Regions from separate parts of the Arthrobacter sp. 35/47 genome, predicted to be linked through region 3. Evidence: riboswitches for the same ligand, from Rfam matches in the RefSeq annotation. Region 3 holds a riboswitch; each other region holds the start of a gene.
The links. Region 3 has a riboswitch for S-adenosylmethionine ahead of X803_RS20935 (rhodanese-like domain-containing protein). Riboswitches for the same ligand answer to the same signal wherever they lie in the genome.

Region 1 (6,470 bases), on a different contig from region 3:
CCCTCGGCGCGGGCGTGCAGGAGGTCGACGGAGACGGCAGGTTCGGTCCCGACCTGCTGGTCACCCCCATCCCGGCGGATGCATCCGGAGACGCAAGCGTCGACTGCGGACTCGCCGGGACCGTCATGCGCTTTGTGCCCCCGCTGGCCGCCCTCCGGAACGGACGCACCTTCTTTGACGGCGACCCGCACGCCCGTCGGCGCCCCATGGGCACGGTGATCGGCGCCCTGCGCCGACTCGGTGTCCCGCTCGAAAACGACGACGACGCCCTGCCGTTCACGGTCGAGGGCTCCGGAGGGGTCGAGGGCGGGACACTGACGATCGATGCGAGCGCCTCGTCGCAGTTTGTCTCGGCGCTGCTGCTCGTCGGAGCCCGCTTCAGCGAAGGCCTGCGCCTCGAGCACGTCGGCCCCCCGGTGCCGAGCCTTGACCACATTGCCATGACCGTCCAGGTGCTGCGGGAGCTCGGCGTCGTCATCGATGACTCAGTGCCGAACGTCTGGCATGTGCAGCCGGGGACCATCAACGCCTTCGATGTCCGTATCGAACCGGATCTCTCCAACGCCGGCCCGTTCCTCGCGGCCGCGGTCGCCACCGGCGGCACGGTACGGATGCCGCACTGGCCCGCGGACACCACGCAGGTCGGCGCGAAGTGGCGGACCATCCTCCCCCGGCTCGGCGCCGCCGTCGAACTCACTGAGGATTCCACCCTGGTGGTCCGCGGAACCGGCACCATCACCGGTGCCGAACTGGCGGACACCAGCGAACTTGCGCCAACGGTAGCCGCGCTGTGCGCTCTCGCACAGACCCCGTCGCTGCTCACCGGGATAGCACACCTGCGCGGACACGAGACAGACCGGCTCGCGGCACTGGTGGCCGAGATAAACCGGCTGGGCGGCGATGCGGAGGAGACCTCCGACGGCCTGATCATCCGCCCGGCTGCGCTTCACGGCGGACCGTTCCACACCTATGACGATCACCGCATGGCCACGGCGGGCGCAATCCTGGGCCTCGTGGTGGACGGCGTCGAGGTGGAGAACATCGCGACCACAGGCAAGACCATGCCGCAGTTCCCCGAGCTGTGGGAGGCCGTCGCAGCCACCGCTGAGCCGAGCGGCCCGCGGTGACGTCCGGCGGATCCCGGCGCGGTACCTCCTCCTGGGATGAGTCCGACGTCCGCATCAGGCCGAACAAGAAAGGTTCCCGCCCACGGACAAAGGATCGCCCCGCCCATGAGGATGCGGTCACCGGGCGGATCATCACCGTGGATCGCGGGCGCTATACCGCCGTCGTCGATGAGGACCAGGCAACCGAGCGCGTGGTGATCGCCGCCCGCGCCCGGGAGCTGCGCCGCTCCCCCGTCGTCGCCGGGGACCTCGTGGCGCTGGTGGGTGACGTGAGCGGCGAGCCGGACACCCTTGCCCGGTTGGTCCGGATCCAGGAACGCCGAACCCTGCTGCGCCGCAGCGCCGACGACACCGATCCGGTGGAGCGGGCCGTGGTAGCCAACGCCGATCAGCTGGTGATTGTTGTTGCTGCGGCGAACCCCGAGCCGCGGACCGGTTTCATCGACCGTGCGCTGGTGGCCGCGTACGACGCCGGCATCCAGCCGCTGCTGTGCGTCACCAAAGCGGACCTGCAGGATCCTGCAGGCCTCCTTGCCAACTACGAGCACCTTGACCTGCACATCATCACCAGCCGCACGGCGTCCACCCCGGACGCGGTTCGGACAACGTCCGCCAGCGGCGCTTCCGCACTTCTGGCGCCTGAGGCGGTCGCGCAGCTGAAGGGTCTGCTGGACGGCCGGGTGAGTGTACTCCTCGGGCATTCCGGCGTCGGGAAGTCCACCCTGGTCAACGCGCTCACGGGAGCCAACCGCGCCACCGGGGGCGTCAACGCTGTCACCGGGCGCGGACGCCACACCTCGTCCTCGGCCTACGCCCTCAAGGCAGCCGACTCCGCACCGGGCACGTGGATCATCGACACGCCGGGAATTCGTTCATTCGGCCTTGCCCATGTGGATGCTGACCGCATCCTCGCTGCCTTTCCCGACCTCGCGCCCGGCACCGAGCAGTGCGAACGAGGGTGCAGGCATGATGACAGCGCGGTCAACTGCGGACTGGACGACTGGGTGGAATCCGGGCACGCCGGCGAGTCCGGGCCGGTGCGGCTTTCCTCCCTGCGACGGCTCCTTGGCGCAGGCATCGAAACGCCGCAGGGGTCGAAGGAATTGGGACAGCAGTAGCCGGTGCACCCGTACCGGCCCGCAGCCTGCTAGACTGAATCCAGTTGTTGTGTTGCGCACGAATATTTAGCCTTGATTTCTCTACGGAGTTCGAAAGCTTTTTTTGCAGGCGAGATGAACACCGCGACGGGAACCCCGAAGTACGGGGGGATCCTACACTCAAGGAATGAATAAAATGGCAACAGGTACAGTCAAGTGGTTTAACGCTGAAAAGGGCTTTGGATTCATCGCTCCTGATGACGGCGGCGCTGACGTCTTCGCTCACTTCTCCGCAATCAACTCCGGCGGCTTCCGCTCGCTCGAGGAGAACCAGAAGGTCAGCTTCGAGACCACCCAGGGACCCAAGGGTCCCCAGGCTGAGAACATCTCCGTTCTCTAACTCTTAGTTTTCAAGGAAAGGGACACCGGCTGACGGCCGGTGTCCCTTTCCTGCGTTAACCGTGCCCGCCGCCGGAGGGCACCACGCATACATTGGGCACGTTCGGCCCGGGCCTCCCGCACCCGCGCGTGCAGAGGATATAGGTTGAAGAGTATGAACCTCCAGAGCTACAACGATGACCTGCGCCTTGCCCATGTGATGGCCGACTCCGTGGACGACCAGACCATGTCCAGGTTCAAGGCACTGGATCTGGCGGTTGAGACCAAGCCGGACTTCACACCGGTCACGGACGCGGACAAGTCAGCCGAAGAGGCCATCCGCGGACAGCTCTCCCGCGCCCGTCCCAGGGACGCGGTGCTAGGCGAGGAGTTCGGCAGCAGCGGTGCGGGCTCCCGCCGCTGGATCATTGATCCGATTGACGGCACCAAGAACTTTGTCCGAGGCGTTCCCGTGTGGGCGACACTCATTGCGCTGGTCGATGAGGGGCGCCCCGTCGTCGGGGTGGTCAGTGCTCCCGCTCTCGGCAAGCGCTGGTGGGCGGCGACCGGCACGGGTGCGTTCATGGGCAAGTCGCTGGCCGCGGCAACCCGGCTGCGGGTCTCGAGCGTGTCCCGCCTGGAAGACGCCTCCCTCTCCTACTCGAGCCTCTCAGGGTGGAAGCAGCGCGGAAATCTCGACGAGTTCATGTCGCTGACCGAGTCAGTCTGGCGCACGCGGGCATACGGCGACTTCTGGTCCTACTGCCTGGTGGCCGAGGGAGCCGTGGACATCGCCTGCGAGCCGGAACTCAATCTGTATGACATGGCAGCGCTGGTCCCCATCGTCACCGAAGCCGGCGGCCGGTTCACCTCGCTTGAAGGTGCCGACGGACCGTTCGGCGGAAACGCGCTCGCCACCAACAGCATCCTGCACAGCGATGTGCTGAAGACGCTCAACCCCTCACTGGATGACCTGCTCCAGGAGGGTGCCGGCGCCTGAGCCGGCCGCGTAACAAAGCGCGCGGATGCCTCCGGTCTGTCCTATTCTGGATTCCTAGGTCACGAGTGCCAGCGTTAAACCCCGGTTTGCTGGCCGGCAACCCTCCTTCCGCGGTGGGGTGCCCCGGGTGACGACCAGGCCGGATCAGAATGTGGTTCGGCAAGCGCGGGACCTCCCTTTGCAGGTCCCTTGAGACCACTGTGGGGTTACATCCGTGAGCAATGCCATCCTGGAAACCATTCAGGACCTTTCCGAATCGCCGTTGGCGGACGTTCTTGGCGCCGACCTGCAGTCGCCGCTGATCGACGGCACGCCGGTACGGTACGTGAATCTGGACTATGCAGCATCGACGCCGGCGCTGGCACAGGTCAGCGATTATCTGCAGAGCGTCCTGCCCTACTACGCAAGCGTCCACCGCGGTGCTGGGTATGCGTCACAGATCTCGACTTCCCTGTATGAGAACGCGCGGCGGATTGTCCGGGCCTTCGTCGGGGGCAGGGAGGATGACGCGGTCATCTTCACCCGCAACACCACCGATTCCCTCAACCTCCTGGCGGGCTGCCTGCCGGAGGACGGCGAGGTGCTCTACCTCGACCTGGAGCACCACGCCAACCTGCTGCCCTGGCTTGACCGCCCCCACCGCGGGCTCGTCGCAGCAGACACCGTCGAGGCCACCCTTGCCGCCGTGGAGGAGGAACTCGCCTCCGGGGGGATCAGCCTGCTCGCGGTCACCGGTGCCTCGAATGTGACAGGCGAGGTGCTGCCGATCGCACGGTTCGCCTCCGCCGCCCACGCCCACGGTGCACGGATCGTCGTCGACGCCGCCCAGCTGGCGCCGCACCGGCGGCTTGACCTCGTGCGGGACGGCATTGACTACGTCGCCTTCTCCGGGCACAAGCTGTATGCGCCGTTCGGCGCGGGCGTACTGGTGGGAAGGCCGGACTGGCTCGACGCGGGCACCCCGCATCTCGCAGGCGGCGGCGCGGTGAAGACGGTGAAGGTTGATTCGGTGTCCTGGGCCACCGGTCCGGCACGCCATGAGGGCGGCTCGCCGAACGTCCTGGGTGCCGCAGCGCTGGCGCATGCGACGGAAGTTCTTGCTGCTTTGGACGCAAAGGACTGGCTGGAGCACGAATCACTACTGCGCACCTCCCTCGTCGAGGGGCTCGCGGCGCTTCCAGGTGTCACCGTCCACCGCATCTTCACGGACAGCACCGACGCGATCGGTGTGGTGAACTTTTCGGTCCACGGTTACGACGCCGGCCTCGTCGCTGCGTATCTGTCCGCCGAGCATGGCGTGGGACTCAGAGACGGGAAGTTCTGCGCCCATCCTCTGTTGAAGCGCCTGGGACTGCCCTCCGGATCGTTGCGGGCGAGTTTTGGTCTCGGCTCGCGCCAGGACGACGTCGGCCGGCTGCTGACCGGCCTCACCTCCCTTCTCCGGAACGGTCTGGGAACCGATTATGTGGTGGACGCAGGGCGCTGGGTGCCCGCCGTCGAGACCCGTTCCTTTCCGGAATGGGCGCCACCCACCCCGGGCACCGCGGGGGCCGCTCCGTGCGTCACCGACTGACTGCCCCCGGCCGGCCGTCAGTGCTGCCGGCGGCGCTGCTGTGGGAAAACGGATGATTTAATTGACGGGTTCCTATTAGTCCGGCCAGGAGTTGTGCCATGGGTCCCGGGGGTCCCCGCCTCGCAGAGCACCGCCGTCGTGAGTTGGCGCGGGGCTACCTGCAGGAGAGCGAGCGCTACGAGCGGGTCCGCCCGGGGTACCCGGCGGAAAGCGTGGAGTGGCTGGTGCCGGCGGGCGCGCAGCGCGCGGCCGACATCGGCGCGGGCACCGGTAAATTCACCCGCGAACTTGTCCGCCGCTGCCCCGAGGTAACGGCCGTGGACCCGTCGGAGGACATGCTGTCGGTGCTCGGACACCATCTTCCGCAGGTGCGGCGGGTGCAGGGTACGGCTGAGGCATCCCGGCTGGGCACCTCGAGCGTCGATGTGGTCACCATCGCCCAGGCATGGCACTGGTGTGACCCGGTATCGGCGAGCGCTGAAGCTGCGCGTATTCTCCGACCCGACGGTGTTTTCGGTCTGATCTGGAACCAGCTGGACGTGGGCGTGCCGTGGGTGCACCGGTTGTCACGCATCATGCACGCCGGGGACGTCTTCCGGCCGTCCTACCGCCCGGAGTTCGGTCCCTTCTTTTCGACGCCGGAGTCCTCGGTAGTCGCCTGGACACAGACCCTTCCGGTCGGAGATGTCATTGAGCTCGCCCGTTCTCGAAGCTACTACCAGAACGCTTCCGCCCGCGTACGCGCCAGGGTGGAGGCAAACCTGTCCTGGTATCTCCACGACCACCTCGGACACGCGGAGGACGCGATTCTCCAGCTGCCCTATCTCACCTATTCATGGCGTGCCGTCAGAGCCGGTGGTGAGTGCCCGGCGGGCGTCTGACCTTCCGCTTTTCCTGCCCGAAGCCGATTCAGATCGGGAGTCTGACTACAGCCGGAGCCTGACTATCCGGACGAGGAACGTCCGGAGGACCCTGCGTCCACGTCGGAGCCCTCGGCCGGATCCTGGGAGTGCGTCCCGGTATCCGAGGGATCCTGCGACCTGTCACCTTCGGCAGGCTGTTCCGAGTGCTCGCGCGGCTCTTCCTCGGCCTGGGGGTTCTCGCTCATGGTAAATCCTCCTGTTGATCGTTCCCAGATCCAACCATGCACGCCACGGCACGCTGTGTCGAGGGCGTCGCTGGAATCCCGGTGCGGTATGGGTTAGATTTAGGCATGCCGAAATTTTGGGTTCCGGTTTACCTCATCTGCCTGTCCATGCTGTCCGGGTGCGGTATCCAGACAGATCGCACAGCAG
Region 2 (6,470 bases), on a different contig from region 3:
ATCCAGGGCACACCGACGACGGCGGGGACCTTCACTTTCACCCTCAGGGTCACTGACTCGGCAGGTCAGTCCGCGACCGGTACGTTCAGCATCACCATCAACCCGCCCGAGGAACCGCCGCAGCTGCCGGCAAGCCCCACTCTCGCCAGCCCCGCCGAAGGGGCCTCGGTTACCACCCCGTTCACCATCTCCTGGAACGCGGTGGCGGACCCGCAGGGGATCACAGCGTATAACTGGCAGGTCAGCGCGTCGTCGGGCTTCACGAGCACCGCGGCGGTGGGTACTACTGCCGGTGACGTGACCCAGGCGACCGTGAGCAGCAACCTTGCCAACGGCACCTATTTCTGGCGGGTGCAGGCGGTCAATCCGGATGGTGCGGGCGACTATTCGGCGGCCCGCAGCGTCACCGTCACCGGCACCACCAACTCGCCGGCTCTTTCTGGGGTATCAGTCAATCCGGCGGACGTGACCGGCGGCAACTCCTCCACCGGCACGGTGACCATTACCCTTCCCGCACCGACGGGCGGGACTACGGTGACGCTGACCAACAGCGAACCGACGGTCGCCAACGTTCCGCCGTCGGTCACCGTCTCCGCAGGACAGACCAGTGCCAACTTCACGGTGACTACCCAGCCCGTGACGTCCAACTTCACCGCCGTCATCACGGCGACGCTCGGCGCCGACAGCCGGTTCGCCTTCCTGTCGGTGGCGCCCGGTGCGCCGCCGCCCGCCGCCGACACCGTCTCGATCCAGCGGGCAGACTACACCGCGAGCAAACGAACGCTCGGCGTCGAGGCCAGAAGCACCAACTCCTCCGCCACGCTCCGCGTCTTCAAAACCTCCACCAATGAACTGATCGGAACCCTGCGCAATGAAGGCGGCGGACGCTACCGCGCCACCTTCAGCAACGTGGCCAGCAACCCCGGAAACATCACGGTGAAGAGCAGCACCGGCGGTTCAGCGTCCATCAACGTGACGTTGAAATAAGATTCCCGGTCGGCTTAGAGCGCGGGATCGATCATCGTCATGCCCGCGGGTTTTGCCCGGTCGAACCCCGGCAGCAGGGAAGCCGCCTCGGCGAGGCCAACGGTGCGTTCAACCAGGAGATCCGGCCGCAGTGACCCCTCCTCGATCAATGCCAGCATTCCCGGATAGTCGGCGGCCGCCATGCCGTGGCTGCCCAGCAGGTCCAGTTCCCAGGCGATCACCCGTGCCATGGGTACCCGGGGGTTCCCGTTGACGGGTGGCAGCAGCCCAATTTGAACATGCCGGCCACGGCGTCGGAGACTCAGGACGGCGTCGGCGCAGGTCTGCTCGCTGCCGACGGCGTCGACGGCTACCTGGCTGCCGCCGCCGGTAAGGTCCATCACGGCGGCAGGGATGTCAGCGCCGTCGGCCATGAGGGTATGTTCCGCGCCAAGCCTCGACGCGACCTCGAGGGCCTCCCTGTTCCGGTCCACCGCGATCACCCGGGCACCCAGCGCGCGGGCAATCATCACCGCGCTCAGTCCTACCCCGCCGGCTCCGACGACGGTCACCCACTCGTCCCTCGTGACCCGGGCGCGGCCCACCAATGCGCGGTACGCCGTGGCAAAGCGGCAGCCGAGGCTCGCCGCTGTCGCGAAATCCACCCGCTCCGGGATCGCCACCAGATTGGTGTCCGCAGCGTGCAGGGCAACGTACTCAGCGAACGAGCCCCAGTGCGTGAAGCCCGGCTGCTCCTGATCGGGGCACACTTGCGCGTTCCCCGACAGGCACCAGTCACACCGGCCGCAGCCGCAGACAAAGGGGACAGTTACGCGGTCACCCTCCCGCCAGGAAACGACGCCGGCACCCACCTCCGTGATGACGCCGGCAAGTTCGTGGCCGGGCACGTGCGGGAAAGTGATGTTCTCGTGGCCTGCCCAGGCGTGCCAGTCACTGCGGCACAGTCCGGTGGCCAGAACCTTGACGACGACGCCGCCCGGGGGTGCCGTGGGCGTTGGTACCTCGCGGACTCCGGGCGTTCCCTGGACCTGATCGAAAACTACTGCGCGCATTGCTGGAGTCTAATCCGCCGCAGCGCGACGGGGACGTACGCAGGACGTACTCCGGAACGAACCACGAGGTGTGCGGCAGCGAGCCGAAGGCACCGCAGCGGCCCTCTTAATTGGAATGTGATTGCCTTGGCGAAGATTGCATTGCTTCCGGTTTTCGGTAAGCTTCAAATTCCTTGAAGGCGGCTTGTGTCAGTGGAGGAGTTGTAATGAATAGCAAATTCAGGTTGACGCCGGGCACCCCCATGCCAGAGGATCTGGAGGCATTGGAGGACGAGGCCTTGCACGTTGTGCACAGCAGGTTGAGGCGCCAGATGGACGCGGAATACTCCAACGGATGGTTCTCGTGGGAGACAGAAGTGCGCCTTGACGAGGTGAAGGCCGAGCTGGATCGCCGCGAGAACGGTGGGCTTTTCCGCTCGGCTGGAGTGCGCTACCAGGCCTCCTGACAGCGGGGTAACCGCGCACTCAGTGAATAGCTGAAAGCCTCTTCATCTCGGTCACCCCCGACAGCAGCCCTGGACAAATAGCGGTGCCGCTTATACGCGGCAGTAGGGATGATTATGGATTTAGCCCAATGGCCAACCAATCGGTTACTGAATACCGCCGCCCGATTAACTGAAAACACCTCGACCGATCTCTTCCGGAGCCTGGATATCACGCCCGCAGGTATGGCGGTCCTTCGCGTCCTGTCCCAGGGGTTGGCGGCGAGCCGGTCCGAGATCGGACAGAAGCTTCGGGTGCGGCCGGAGACGCTGGCGAAGCTGATCGAGCGCCTTGAGCACAGCGGCCTGATAGTGCAGAGCGGTAGGGCGCGTGACCAGGGGAGCGTTCAATTGCGAATCACCCAGGAGGGGCGGAAGCTGCTGGACCGCGCTGACGCGATCGAAGAGGAGCAGGAGCGCACTCTTGGTTCAGATGAACAGCTTCGCGCTGAACTCATCAGTCGCATAAGGGCGCTCGGCCTCGACACCGAGGCCGACCAGAAACGCACGCCCTTGAAGCTAGTGCCGAAGATCAGCACCCAGGAAGACGGCTCCCGGTCGTCGGCGACGGGCTGAGCCCACGTACTTCTTCGGCGGATATGACCCTGAACGGTCCAGAACTGCGCGATAACGGCCAACGCTTGGTTGCCGCCCCGTCGTAACCTGACGTCGTCGTGGTTTGGCCGGGCGTACCGCCTGGGATAAATTTGGGCCCAATCATGAGCTCCAGCCACAAGCCCTGGCCGGCTGGACAGCAACCCTCTATGTCGTAGCGGGGTGCTCCAGGTGATGATTAGGCCGCATGGAGGACCCCGTGCCGGCAAGTACGGCGTCTCCACGTGGAACGCCCTGTGAGGTACAGGAGTAGTTCGTGACCGATTCCCTTCACGCGCCAGTGCATGGCTTGACCGCTGACGCCGCATGGCTGAAAAGTGTACGAGCCACAGGAGTCTGGGAAGGCTCCATGATTACGCGGATCGAATCACGCGGCTTTATCTTCCGCACGGATGAGCCGGTTCCGATCGGCGGTACCGATGCGTCTCCCACACCCATGCAATACGTGGTTGGTGCTGTGAATGGTTGCGTCACAGTGGTGATCGAAACCGTAGCCAATGAGCAAGGGTTCGCTGTCGAATCCGTCGAAACCTTCTCCCATGCGCACCAGGATGTACGTGGGTTCCAAGGAACCGCGGACGTCTCGCCCCATTTCAAGGACTTCACCCTCACAGTCAACCTCCAGGCCGCAATTCCCGAGGATCGGCTGGAAGCGTTCACGAGCCAGGTGGAAAAGCGTTGCCCGGCCATCAACCTGCTCCGGGACGCCGGAGTCGCTTTCACCGTCGAGTGGAACATTGGCGCGCACGGGACGGCGAAGTGACGGCCGCAGGGGCCTGGACCCTGGGGCTCGCCTTCGTTTATACGGTGGCGCTTGCCCTGGCCAGCAGAACCGCGCACAAACGGGCCGACCGCGGGGAAGGGTTTTTCGTCGGAAGCAGGACGTTCGGCCCCTGGACTGTCGCATTCTGCATCACGGGACTGTTTTCGGGGTCCTCTTACATCGCCATTCTCGAACTCAGTTACCGGACCGGCATTTCAGCGATATGGTACGGCGTAGCCGAAACAGTACAGGTGCTGCTGATCGCGCTCATCCTGGTAAAGCCCTTGCGCAAGCGGTTGGTGGTCACCGTCACCGGAATGATTGGGGAGCGTTTTGGCCGCACGGCCCAGGCCATCGCCGGAACCATCACGGCGTTCACCTTTCCCATGTGGTCGGTGGCAACGGCCATAGCTTTCGCTTCCGCCCTGCATGCGTTCACGGCGCTGTCCATCGAGACTTCCATCGTGGTGACGGCACTGCTTCTCCTGATCTTCCTGTCCGCAGGCGGCATGCGGGCGGTGGCGCTGACCCAGAAAGCCAACTGCATGGTTTTTGTCGCCATGCTGGCCGTGGGGCTAGCCGCATTCTTCATCAATCCAGGCTTTGATGGTCTGGGCCGGCTTGCTGGGGAGCGGCCGGAAATGTTCCAGCTGGGCAACGCCGGATTGACCCTCATCGTTGCCTGGTTCGGCACTTTCATAGTCAATGTCCTCCTTGCCCAGGCTGCGTTCCAGATGACCATGTCCTGCCGCACGCCTGAAGACGGCCGCCGGGGCATGCTGTATGCGGCTGGACTCGGAATACCCTTCATCCTCATTGGCACGCTGCTCGGCGTGGCGGCAGCAGTAATAGTGCCCGCCCAGGACCTTGGTCTCGTGGCAGTTCCCCTCTATATAGCCGAGGTACTACCGGCTCCGCTTGCCGGTGTCTTCTTTCTCGGCGTGTGGGCGTGCGCACTCGGATGGGCAGCTCCATGCCAGTTCTCCGGAGCCACCAGCCTCGGGCGTGACGTGGGGCGGGCCCTCAGGCCGCAAGCCACCGAGGACGACCTCGTGCGGTATACCCGCTGGGCACTGGTCCTGTTGACCGTCCTGATGATCATTTTCGCGTTCCTGCGCTCTGAGGAATCTGCATGGTGGAACGTGCTGGCGTGGACTCTACGAAATGGGGCAACGCTTGCACCCGTGCTCGCGGTGCTGTTCTGGCCGCTGGCAACTCGGGGCGCGGCCTATGCGGCAATGCTTGTCGGCTTCACCACCGGTCTGTCGTGGTACCACTTCAGCGATTGGTCGCCGTCGAGCTTTCTCTACGGGATACACCCCGTATGGGTAGGCATGTCCGCCAATGTGCTCACACTGGTGATTCTGACACTGCTCACCGCGCAGTGGCAGCGGACCCGCAGCCGCAAACGGGAACTTCAGGGGTACGCCGCGCTGGCAACAGGCACAGCTCTCGCCATTGTTGCCGCTGGCTTCTGGAATGTGATGCATCCGTTGGGCTTCACCGGGCTGGCCATCTTCTGTGTCACCACAGCCGGTGCAGCCGCAGCGTTCCTTCTGGCTGTACCGGCGAGCGGGCAAGGGGCCTTGGAAGCGTCGGTTCTCCGCGGTCAGGACGAGCGCGTGGCTTCACTGGACTGACCCCGCCAACCCGCCCGTGATATCAGGCAGTGCGCCTGGTGGGCGCGACGACGCGGATGACGGCGGAATCATCCGCAGCGGCGAGGCCCTGGGCCTGGCCGAGAAGGTACAGCTGTTCAGCGGCGGCAGCGACCGGCGTTGCCAGGCCGGCTCCCCGGGTTGCTTTGCCGACAATCCCCATGTCCTTGACGAAGATGTCCAGCCGGCTGAGCACCTCGGCGCCGTCCTCGCTGTACGCCTCAAGGATCCGCGGCCCGCGGTTGGAGAGCATGAAGGAACCGGCGGCACCGGCCTCGAGGGCGGCGAGGGTCTTCTGCTGGTCGAGGCCGAGCGCGTCGGCCAGCGCCATTGCTTCGGCAGCGGCGGCGATGTGCACTCCGCACAGCAGCTGGTTGACGGTCTTGAGCGCCTGCCCGTCACCGGGCTTGTCCCCGACGATGCTCAGCGTGGATGCCAGCAGCTCCAGGACCGGGCGGGCAGCCTCCACCGCGGAGGGAACAGCGCCCACCACAATGAGCAGGTCACCCTCCCCGGCCCGCTTGGGCCCACCCGAGAGCGGTGCATCGACCAGCTCAACCCCGAATTCAGCGAGGCGCGCGACAGTGTCGGCGATCGCTTCGGTTCCGACGGTGCTGGTCAGGATGACGACGGCGCCGGGCTTCAGCGCTGCGGCCACGCCGTTCTCGCCGAACAGGACGTCGGTGAGTTGCTCGCCGTTGCGTACCGCCAGCAGGAGTGCGTCGGCGCCGTGGGTGGCATCGCGGCCCGAGGTGAAGGTGCGGACACCGGCGTCGTTCGCCAGCGTAAGCCGCTCTTCGGCGATGTCGAAGCCGTGGACGGCCAGCTGGGTGGCGAGACGCGTGGCCATGGGCAGGCCCATCGCGCCGAGTCCGAGGACGGTGACCTGGTAATCAGTAGTGCTCATGGGAAT
Region 3 (6,470 bases):
TGCCCGGTGGACAGCCTGGGACTGGTCCGCGAACGACGACGGCGGCACCCGCCTAACGCAGCCCGCTGACATCGTGGTGGTCGAGGGAGTGGGTGCGGCCTGCGCTGCCGCCCGTGACCTCCTCGATGTGGTGATCTGGATCGACGCCGACGACGACCTGCGCCGGACCAGCGCCCTGGCCCGCGACGGCGACACCTACGCACCGTTCTGGCAGCGCTGGTCTGACCAGGAAGACAACTGGCTGGTGTCCGACCGGCCCGCCGATCACGCGGATCTCCTGGTGCAGGGCCATCGTGGGAATGCCGTTCCGGATCAGCTCCGCCGTGCGCTGACCGGCCTGCCGCAGTGCGAGTCTTTCATGTCAATGGAACGGGCCGCGCGGCGGGGGCTCACCCTTCAGGTCGAGATGCTCCGCGCCTTACCGGACGCTGAAGCGGTATTCCGCGAGCTCTACGCCGGCTCGGGGTCCGCCGCCTGGCTGGACAGCTCCGCCGCCGAAGATACCCAGGGCAGAAGCCGGTTTTCCATCCTCGCCGATGACGGTGGCCGGTACGGGCAGCTTGCCCAGCACTCCGGCGGGACTACCCTCGTCACCAGTGGCCCGGTTACTGCGCGGATCGCCGGCCCGTTCTTCCGCTGGCTTGACGGGGTCTGGGGCCGGCGTGCCGTCCGGTCGCCCGATATCTATCCCGGGCCGTTTGCCCTCGGCTGGCTCGGCTACCTGGGCTACGAACTGAAGCGCGAAACCGGCGGCCGCGCTGAGATGCCCTCCACGGTGCCGGATGCGTCCCTGCTCTTCGCCGGCCGCGCCGTTGTCCTTGATCACCGGGAGAAGCGCACCTACCTGCTTACCCTGCGCGACGGCTTCCGCGACGATGACGCCGATGCCTGGCTGGACCGTGCACGCGCCGTGATTCTGTCCGGCGGCCGTCCCGCTGCGCCGGCCGCTTCCCTGCCGGCCCCACGCTTCATAGCTCGGGATACGAGGGAGCAGTACCTGAGGAACATCCGTTCGGCAGCGGCCGAGATTGCGGACGGCAATTCCTACGAGGTCTGCCTGACCACAGCGCTGACGGCCCGCGAAGACACCGGGCTGGAGCCGCTCGAGGCCTACCTCGCCCTCCGCCGGTCCAATCCAGCGCCCTTTGCCCACTTCCTCGCGTTCCCAGGGCTTGCGGTTGCGAGCACCTCCCCGGAACGGTTCCTGCGGCTCGATTCGACCGGCGGAATGCGCGCCGAACCGATCAAGGGAACCCGGCGCCGGTCCCCGGACCCCGGCGAGGACGCCGCCCTGCAGGAAGACCTGCGCACCAGCACCAAGGACCGCGCGGAGAACATCATGATCGTGGATCTCCTGCGCAACGACCTCTCCCATCTGGCGGTACCCGGCACCGTGACGGTGAGCCGCCTGTGTGACATCGAAACGTACGCGACCGTCCATCAGATGGTGAGTACCATCGACGCCCGGCTACGCCCCGGGTCCTCCCGTGCCGAGGCCATTGCCGCCGCGTTCCCTGCCGGTTCGATGACCGGCGCTCCGAAAATCAGCACCATGGCGATCCTCGACCGGCTCGAGGGGGCGCCCCGCGGCATCTATTCCGGCGCGGCCGGCTACTTTTCGCTCGACGGGGCGGCGGACCTCGCCGTCGTCATCCGCACCCTCGTACTGGAGGACGACGACGGCGGCACCCTCCTCACGCTCGGCGTGGGCGGTGCGATCACCGCCGATTCCGATCCCGCTGACGAGTGGGAGGAGGTGCGGACAAAGGCTTTCGGCGTGCTGTCGGCCCTCGGAACGGCGTTCCCGGACTGACGTCCCAACCCCGCCCTCCCACGCCTCGCTTCGCTCACCGCGGGGCCCTCGGTCGCTAGGCTTGGGCGCATGACTGTTCTGGTGTTCCTGGATCCCGCCTACCCCGCCGGACGGATCGCTGATGCGTCCCAGCCCCAGCTCAAGGTCACGGACACGGGCGTCACGCGCGGAGACGGGATTTTCGAGACCATGCTCGCCGTCCGCGGCACACCCCGGAAGCTCCAGGCGCACCTGGCCCGGCTGGCGACGTCCGCCGAAGCGATGGAACTGGACGTCCCGGCGTCGGACGTCTGGGAACGTGCCATCGCCACCGCGCTGACGGAAACCGACGACGACGGCGACCTGGTGGTCAAGCTCGTGGCCACCCGCGGGGAAGAGGGAGCGGGCGCGACCGCCTGGGTGCTGGTCTCTCCCGTGCCCGAGGGCCTGCGTGGGCGGCGCCTGGCCGTGCTCCTGCTTGACCGCGGCTACGACAGTACGGTGGGACAGCGCGCGCCGTGGCTGCTGATGGGCGCAAAAACCCTCTCCTACGCCGTGAACATGGCAGCCCTGCGCCATGCGCGGTCCCACGGGGCGGACGACGTCATCTTCACCTCATCCGATGGGAAGGTGCTGGAGGGCCCTACGTCGACCGTCCTGATTGCCCGCGTCCGCAACGGCGTCAAGCACCTCATCACGCCGCAGCTGGAAAGCGGGATTCTGCCCGGCACCTCGCAGGGCGCACTGTTTGCTGCTGCCCGCAGCGCCGGCTGGGAACTCGGCTATGGACCGCTGGTGCCCCCGGATCTCTTCGCCTCCGACGGCGTCTGGCTGATTTCGAGCGTCCGTTTGCTCGCCGAGGTGGAGTCGATCGACGGCAAGCCCGTGACTGTCTCCCCGGAGCTTACGGCCGAGCTGGGTGCGCTCGTCGACTCAGTGTCCTAGGCACTTCGTCCCAGGCACTTCCGGGAGGACCAGGCGTTACCAGCTTCAGGCGTTACCGCAGGTTACGGCCCGGCGTGGCAACCGGGCCGCCGCCGGTGCTACGTTTCAGTCCGGAGTAACGAGCGCCAGCGCCAAGCCCTGACTTGCTGGCCGGCAACCCTCTTTCACGGCGGGGTGCCTCAGGTGACTACTCGGCACACCGATCAGGATCCACGATCACCAGCGTGCACAGCGTGAGGAGACACAGTGTCACAGCATTCCATTCCCCATTCCCAGCCTGCTGAGGGCTACGCCGGCAACATCACACCCCGCGAAGCGGTGGAGCGAGTGAGCAAGGGCGCCGTCCTCGTGGACGTCCGCACGGTGGAAGAGTGGCGCAGCGTCGGTGTCCCCGACCTCACCGACGCCGGCACGGTGCCGCTCTTCCTCGAATGGAACCGTTCCGACGGCTCCCGCAACGTCTCCTTCCTCAACCAGTTGAACGGCCTCAAGGGCAGGGAACTGCTGTTCCTGTGCCGCTCCGGCGTCCGTTCGGTTGCTGCCGCACAGAGCGCCGCGGCTGCCGGCCACACCGCGTTCAACGTGCTGCACGGTTTCGAAGCCGACGGCGGCTGGCGCTCCAGCGGCCTCGCCACCGCTGTGCACGCAGAAACCGCAGTGCACTCAGAAACCGCAGTGCACCCAGGAACCGCCACGGGCCCAGAAACCAGCGCTTCTGAAGCGAACCCAGGTACCGCCGGGCGCGGCTCTGACCAGCCGACGGACAGCCACGGCCACGCCGGTGAGTGAGCCGACGCCGTCGTCGTTCTCCCCGGCAACCGGCCGCGAACCCATCGCCGGCAACGGGGGGTACCCCCGCATTCAACGGCCGGACGACGACGTCGCCGGCTGGTCTCCGGACACGCTCGCGGTTCGCGGCGGGCTGGTGCGGTCGAACTTCGAGGAAACCTCCGAGGCTCTCTTTCTGAACTCGGGTTTTGTCTATTCCTCCGCGGCGGCGGCGGAGGCCGCGTTCACCGGGGACGTCGACCGGTTTGTCTACTCCCGGTACGGCAACCCAACGGTCGCCATGTTCCAGGAGCGCCTGCGGCTGCTGGAAGGGGCTGAAGCCTGCTTCGCCACCGCGAGCGGCATGTCCGCAGTCTTTACCGCGTTGGGTGCACTTCTGGCCGCCGGCGACCGGGTGGTCGCATCCCGGAGCCTGTTCGGTTCCTGCTTTGTGATCCTCAACGAAATCCTGCCGCGCTGGGGTGTGGAGACGGTCTTTGTGGACGGCTGGGACCTTGCGCAGTGGGAGGAGGCGCTCAGCGTCCCCACCACGGCTGTGTTCTTCGAGTCACCGTCCAACCCGATGCAGGAGATCGTGGACATCCGCGCGGTCGTGGAACTGGGCCACGCGGCCGGTGCGCAGGTTGTGGTCGACAATGTCTTCGCCACGCCGCTGCTGCAGCGGTGCACCGATCTGGGCGCCGACGTCGTCGTCTATTCCGGAACCAAGCACATGGACGGCCAGGGCAGGGTGCTGGGCGGAGCGATCCTCGGGCGCCGGGAATTCATCGAGGGCCCGGTCAAAACGCTCATGCGGCACACCGGCCCGGCTCTGTCCTCCTTCAACGCGTGGACCCTGCTCAAGGGGCTGGAGACCATGTCGCTGCGGGTGAACCACGCGTCCTCCTCGGCGCTGACGCTGGCCAGGTGGCTTGAGGCGCAGCCGGCGGTGAACTGGGTACGGTACCCGCTACTGGAATCGCACCCGCAGTTCGATCTTGCTGCCGCGCAGATGACCGCCGGGGGAACAGTGGTGACCTTCGAACTGGATGCGCCCGCGGACAGGGGCAAGGAACGCGCCTTCGCGCTCCTCGACGCCCTTGAGATCATCGACATCTCGAACAACCTGGGCGATTCGAAGACACTGATCACCCACCCCGCAACCACAACCCACCGCGCCATGGGCCAAGACGGGCGTGCGGCGATTGGCCTGTCCGACGGCGTCGTTCGGCTTTCGGTGGGCCTTGAGGATGTGAGCGACCTGCAGTCCGACCTCGGAAAGGCGCTTACTTCCTGACCCGTAGGAGGTTCCGGGGTTCCGTCGGGTAAGGAAAACGATCGTCCAAGGTTTCTCCAAGCACCCAGGAGCATCCTTGTCAGCTGAGACCACATCGAGAACGGAGTCTGGGGCAGGCGTCTGATACGCCTCCCGATGCGCGTCCCGCCAAGAGAAAATCTTTGGAAAGGGATGGCAGCAATGTCTATCAGCAGGCGCAATTTTCTTGCGATGGGTGGTTTCGGCGCGCTCGCCGCCGCAACTCTCACCGCTCCTCTCTCCTCCATCAGTGCCCAGTCCGCACCGGTTCTGGACGGCTCGAAACTGAAGCCGTACCTCCTTGCATTCACGCGGCCGCCGTTCCTGGCCCCGTACCGGACCGGCATCAATCCCCTCGACGGAAAGCCGCAGAATTTCTACCGGATCACGCAGCAGGCCGCAGTAGCGTCCCTGGTACCCGGGCTGAAAACCCGGATCCTCGGGTATAACGGGATCTTCCCCGGCCCCACCATCAGCATCAACCAGGGCACCCACGCCGTAGTGACCATGCGGAACCAACTTCCCCAGTCGCACCCGGACTTCGGCACACCGCTGGCGACCTCCACGCACCTCCACGGATCGGCATCGTTGCCCCAGTACGACGGCTATGCCTCCGACACCACGCTTCCCGGGTTCCGGAAGGACTACCTCTACCCCAATTTCCAGCCGGCCCGGACACTCTGGTACCACGACCACGGCGTCCACTACACGGCGCAGAACGCGTATTCCGGGCTGGTCGCGATGTACCAGATCCACGACCCGGTGGAGCGGGCGCTCCTCCCCCAGGGCGAGTTCGACGTGCCTCTCATGGTGAGCGACATCCAGCTCCGCGCGGACGGAAACCCCTACTACGATGACCGCGGGCACAGCGGTCTGTGGGGTGACATCAACCTGGTGAACGGGGTGCCCTGGCCTGTCATGAAGGTCAAGCGCCGGATCTACCGCTTCCGTGTGCTGGTCTGCGGAATCTCACGCGCTTTCAAATTCAGGCTCAGCACCGGAGAGCCGTTGACCGTTGTTGCGACCGACGGAGGGCTCACGCCCCGGGCGATTCCTGTGGGGCAGTACCGGCACGCGAATTCGGAGCGCTACGAGGTCCTGATCGACTTCTCCCGCTACCGCGCCGGCCAGCGGGTCGAGCTGCAGAACCTGCCGCTGGACAACAACACCGAGTACGGCAACACCAGGCGCGTCATGGCGTTCGACGTCACGGATGATGCGTTTGACCGGAATGATCCCACAGCGCTCAGGCTTCCCACCGTGCTCGCCAACAGCGAGCCCATGACCCTCACCCGTGCCATGGCGAAGACCACGCGCCGGCTCCGCGTCGAGCGCCAGAACGGGGAGTGGAAGATCAACGGGAAGAGCTGGGCGGATGTCATCGCCAGCAACTTCCAGTGGGCCGTGGCCAACCCCGGCGTGAACGACGTCGAGATCTGGGAGATCGAGAACAAGTCCGGCGGATGGTTCCATCCCCTGCACATCCACCTTGTTGACTTCCACATCATCAGCCGGAACGGACAGCGGGCGTTCAGCTACGAGGAGGGGCCCAAGGACGTCATGTATGTCGGCGAGAACGAGACGGTCCAGGCGATCATGCGCTTCACACCGCACAAGGGCCGCTACATGGTTCACTGCCACAACCTGCCC

Region 1: it holds a riboswitch for S-adenosylmethionine, as region 3 does, so the genes downstream of both, X803_RS0115985 (aminotransferase class V-fold PLP-dependent enzyme) here and X803_RS20935 (rhodanese-like domain-containing protein) in region 3, are expected to answer to the same signal.
Region 2: it holds a riboswitch for S-adenosylmethionine, as region 3 does, so the genes downstream of both, X803_RS0105820 (OsmC family protein) here and X803_RS20935 (rhodanese-like domain-containing protein) in region 3, are expected to answer to the same signal.

What each region holds. Positions count from the first base shown of each region.
Region 1 covers NZ_KI914619.1:102,110-108,579, forward strand. The annotation lists gene aroA (3-phosphoshikimate 1-carboxyvinyltransferase) at 1-1,127, shown strand, start outside; gene rsgA (ribosome small subunit-dependent GTPase A) at 1,124-2,245, shown strand; gene X803_RS0115970 (cold-shock protein) at 2,421-2,624, shown strand; gene hisN (histidinol-phosphatase) at 2,778-3,602, shown strand; SAM riboswitch class IV at 3,660-3,774, shown strand; gene X803_RS0115985 (aminotransferase class V-fold PLP-dependent enzyme) at 3,817-5,175, shown strand; gene X803_RS0115990 (class I SAM-dependent methyltransferase) at 5,274-6,056, shown strand; gene X803_RS22435 (hypothetical protein) at 6,119-6,283, opposite strand; gene X803_RS0116000 (metal ABC transporter substrate-binding protein) at 6,389-6,470, shown strand, end outside.
Region 2 covers NZ_KI914589.1:61,362-67,831, forward strand. The annotation lists gene X803_RS0105800 (putative Ig domain-containing protein) at 1-987, shown strand, start outside; gene X803_RS0105805 (zinc-dependent alcohol dehydrogenase family protein) at 1,002-2,039, opposite strand; gene X803_RS18105 (hypothetical protein) at 2,246-2,485, shown strand; gene X803_RS0105815 (MarR family winged helix-turn-helix transcriptional regulator) at 2,600-3,097, shown strand; SAM riboswitch class IV at 3,237-3,354, shown strand; gene X803_RS0105820 (OsmC family protein) at 3,486-3,899, shown strand; gene X803_RS0105825 (sodium:solute symporter family protein) at 3,866-5,539, shown strand; gene X803_RS0105830 (NAD(P)-dependent oxidoreductase) at 5,562-6,464, opposite strand.
Region 3 covers NZ_KI914586.1:101,294-107,763, reverse strand. The annotation lists gene pabB (aminodeoxychorismate synthase component I) at 1-1,813, shown strand, start outside; gene X803_RS0104400 (aminodeoxychorismate lyase) at 1,883-2,737, shown strand; SAM riboswitch class IV at 2,852-2,977, shown strand; gene X803_RS20935 (rhodanese-like domain-containing protein) at 2,984-3,526, shown strand; gene X803_RS0104390 (O-succinylhomoserine sulfhydrylase) at 3,597-4,802, shown strand; gene X803_RS0104385 (multicopper oxidase family protein) at 4,983-6,470, shown strand, end outside.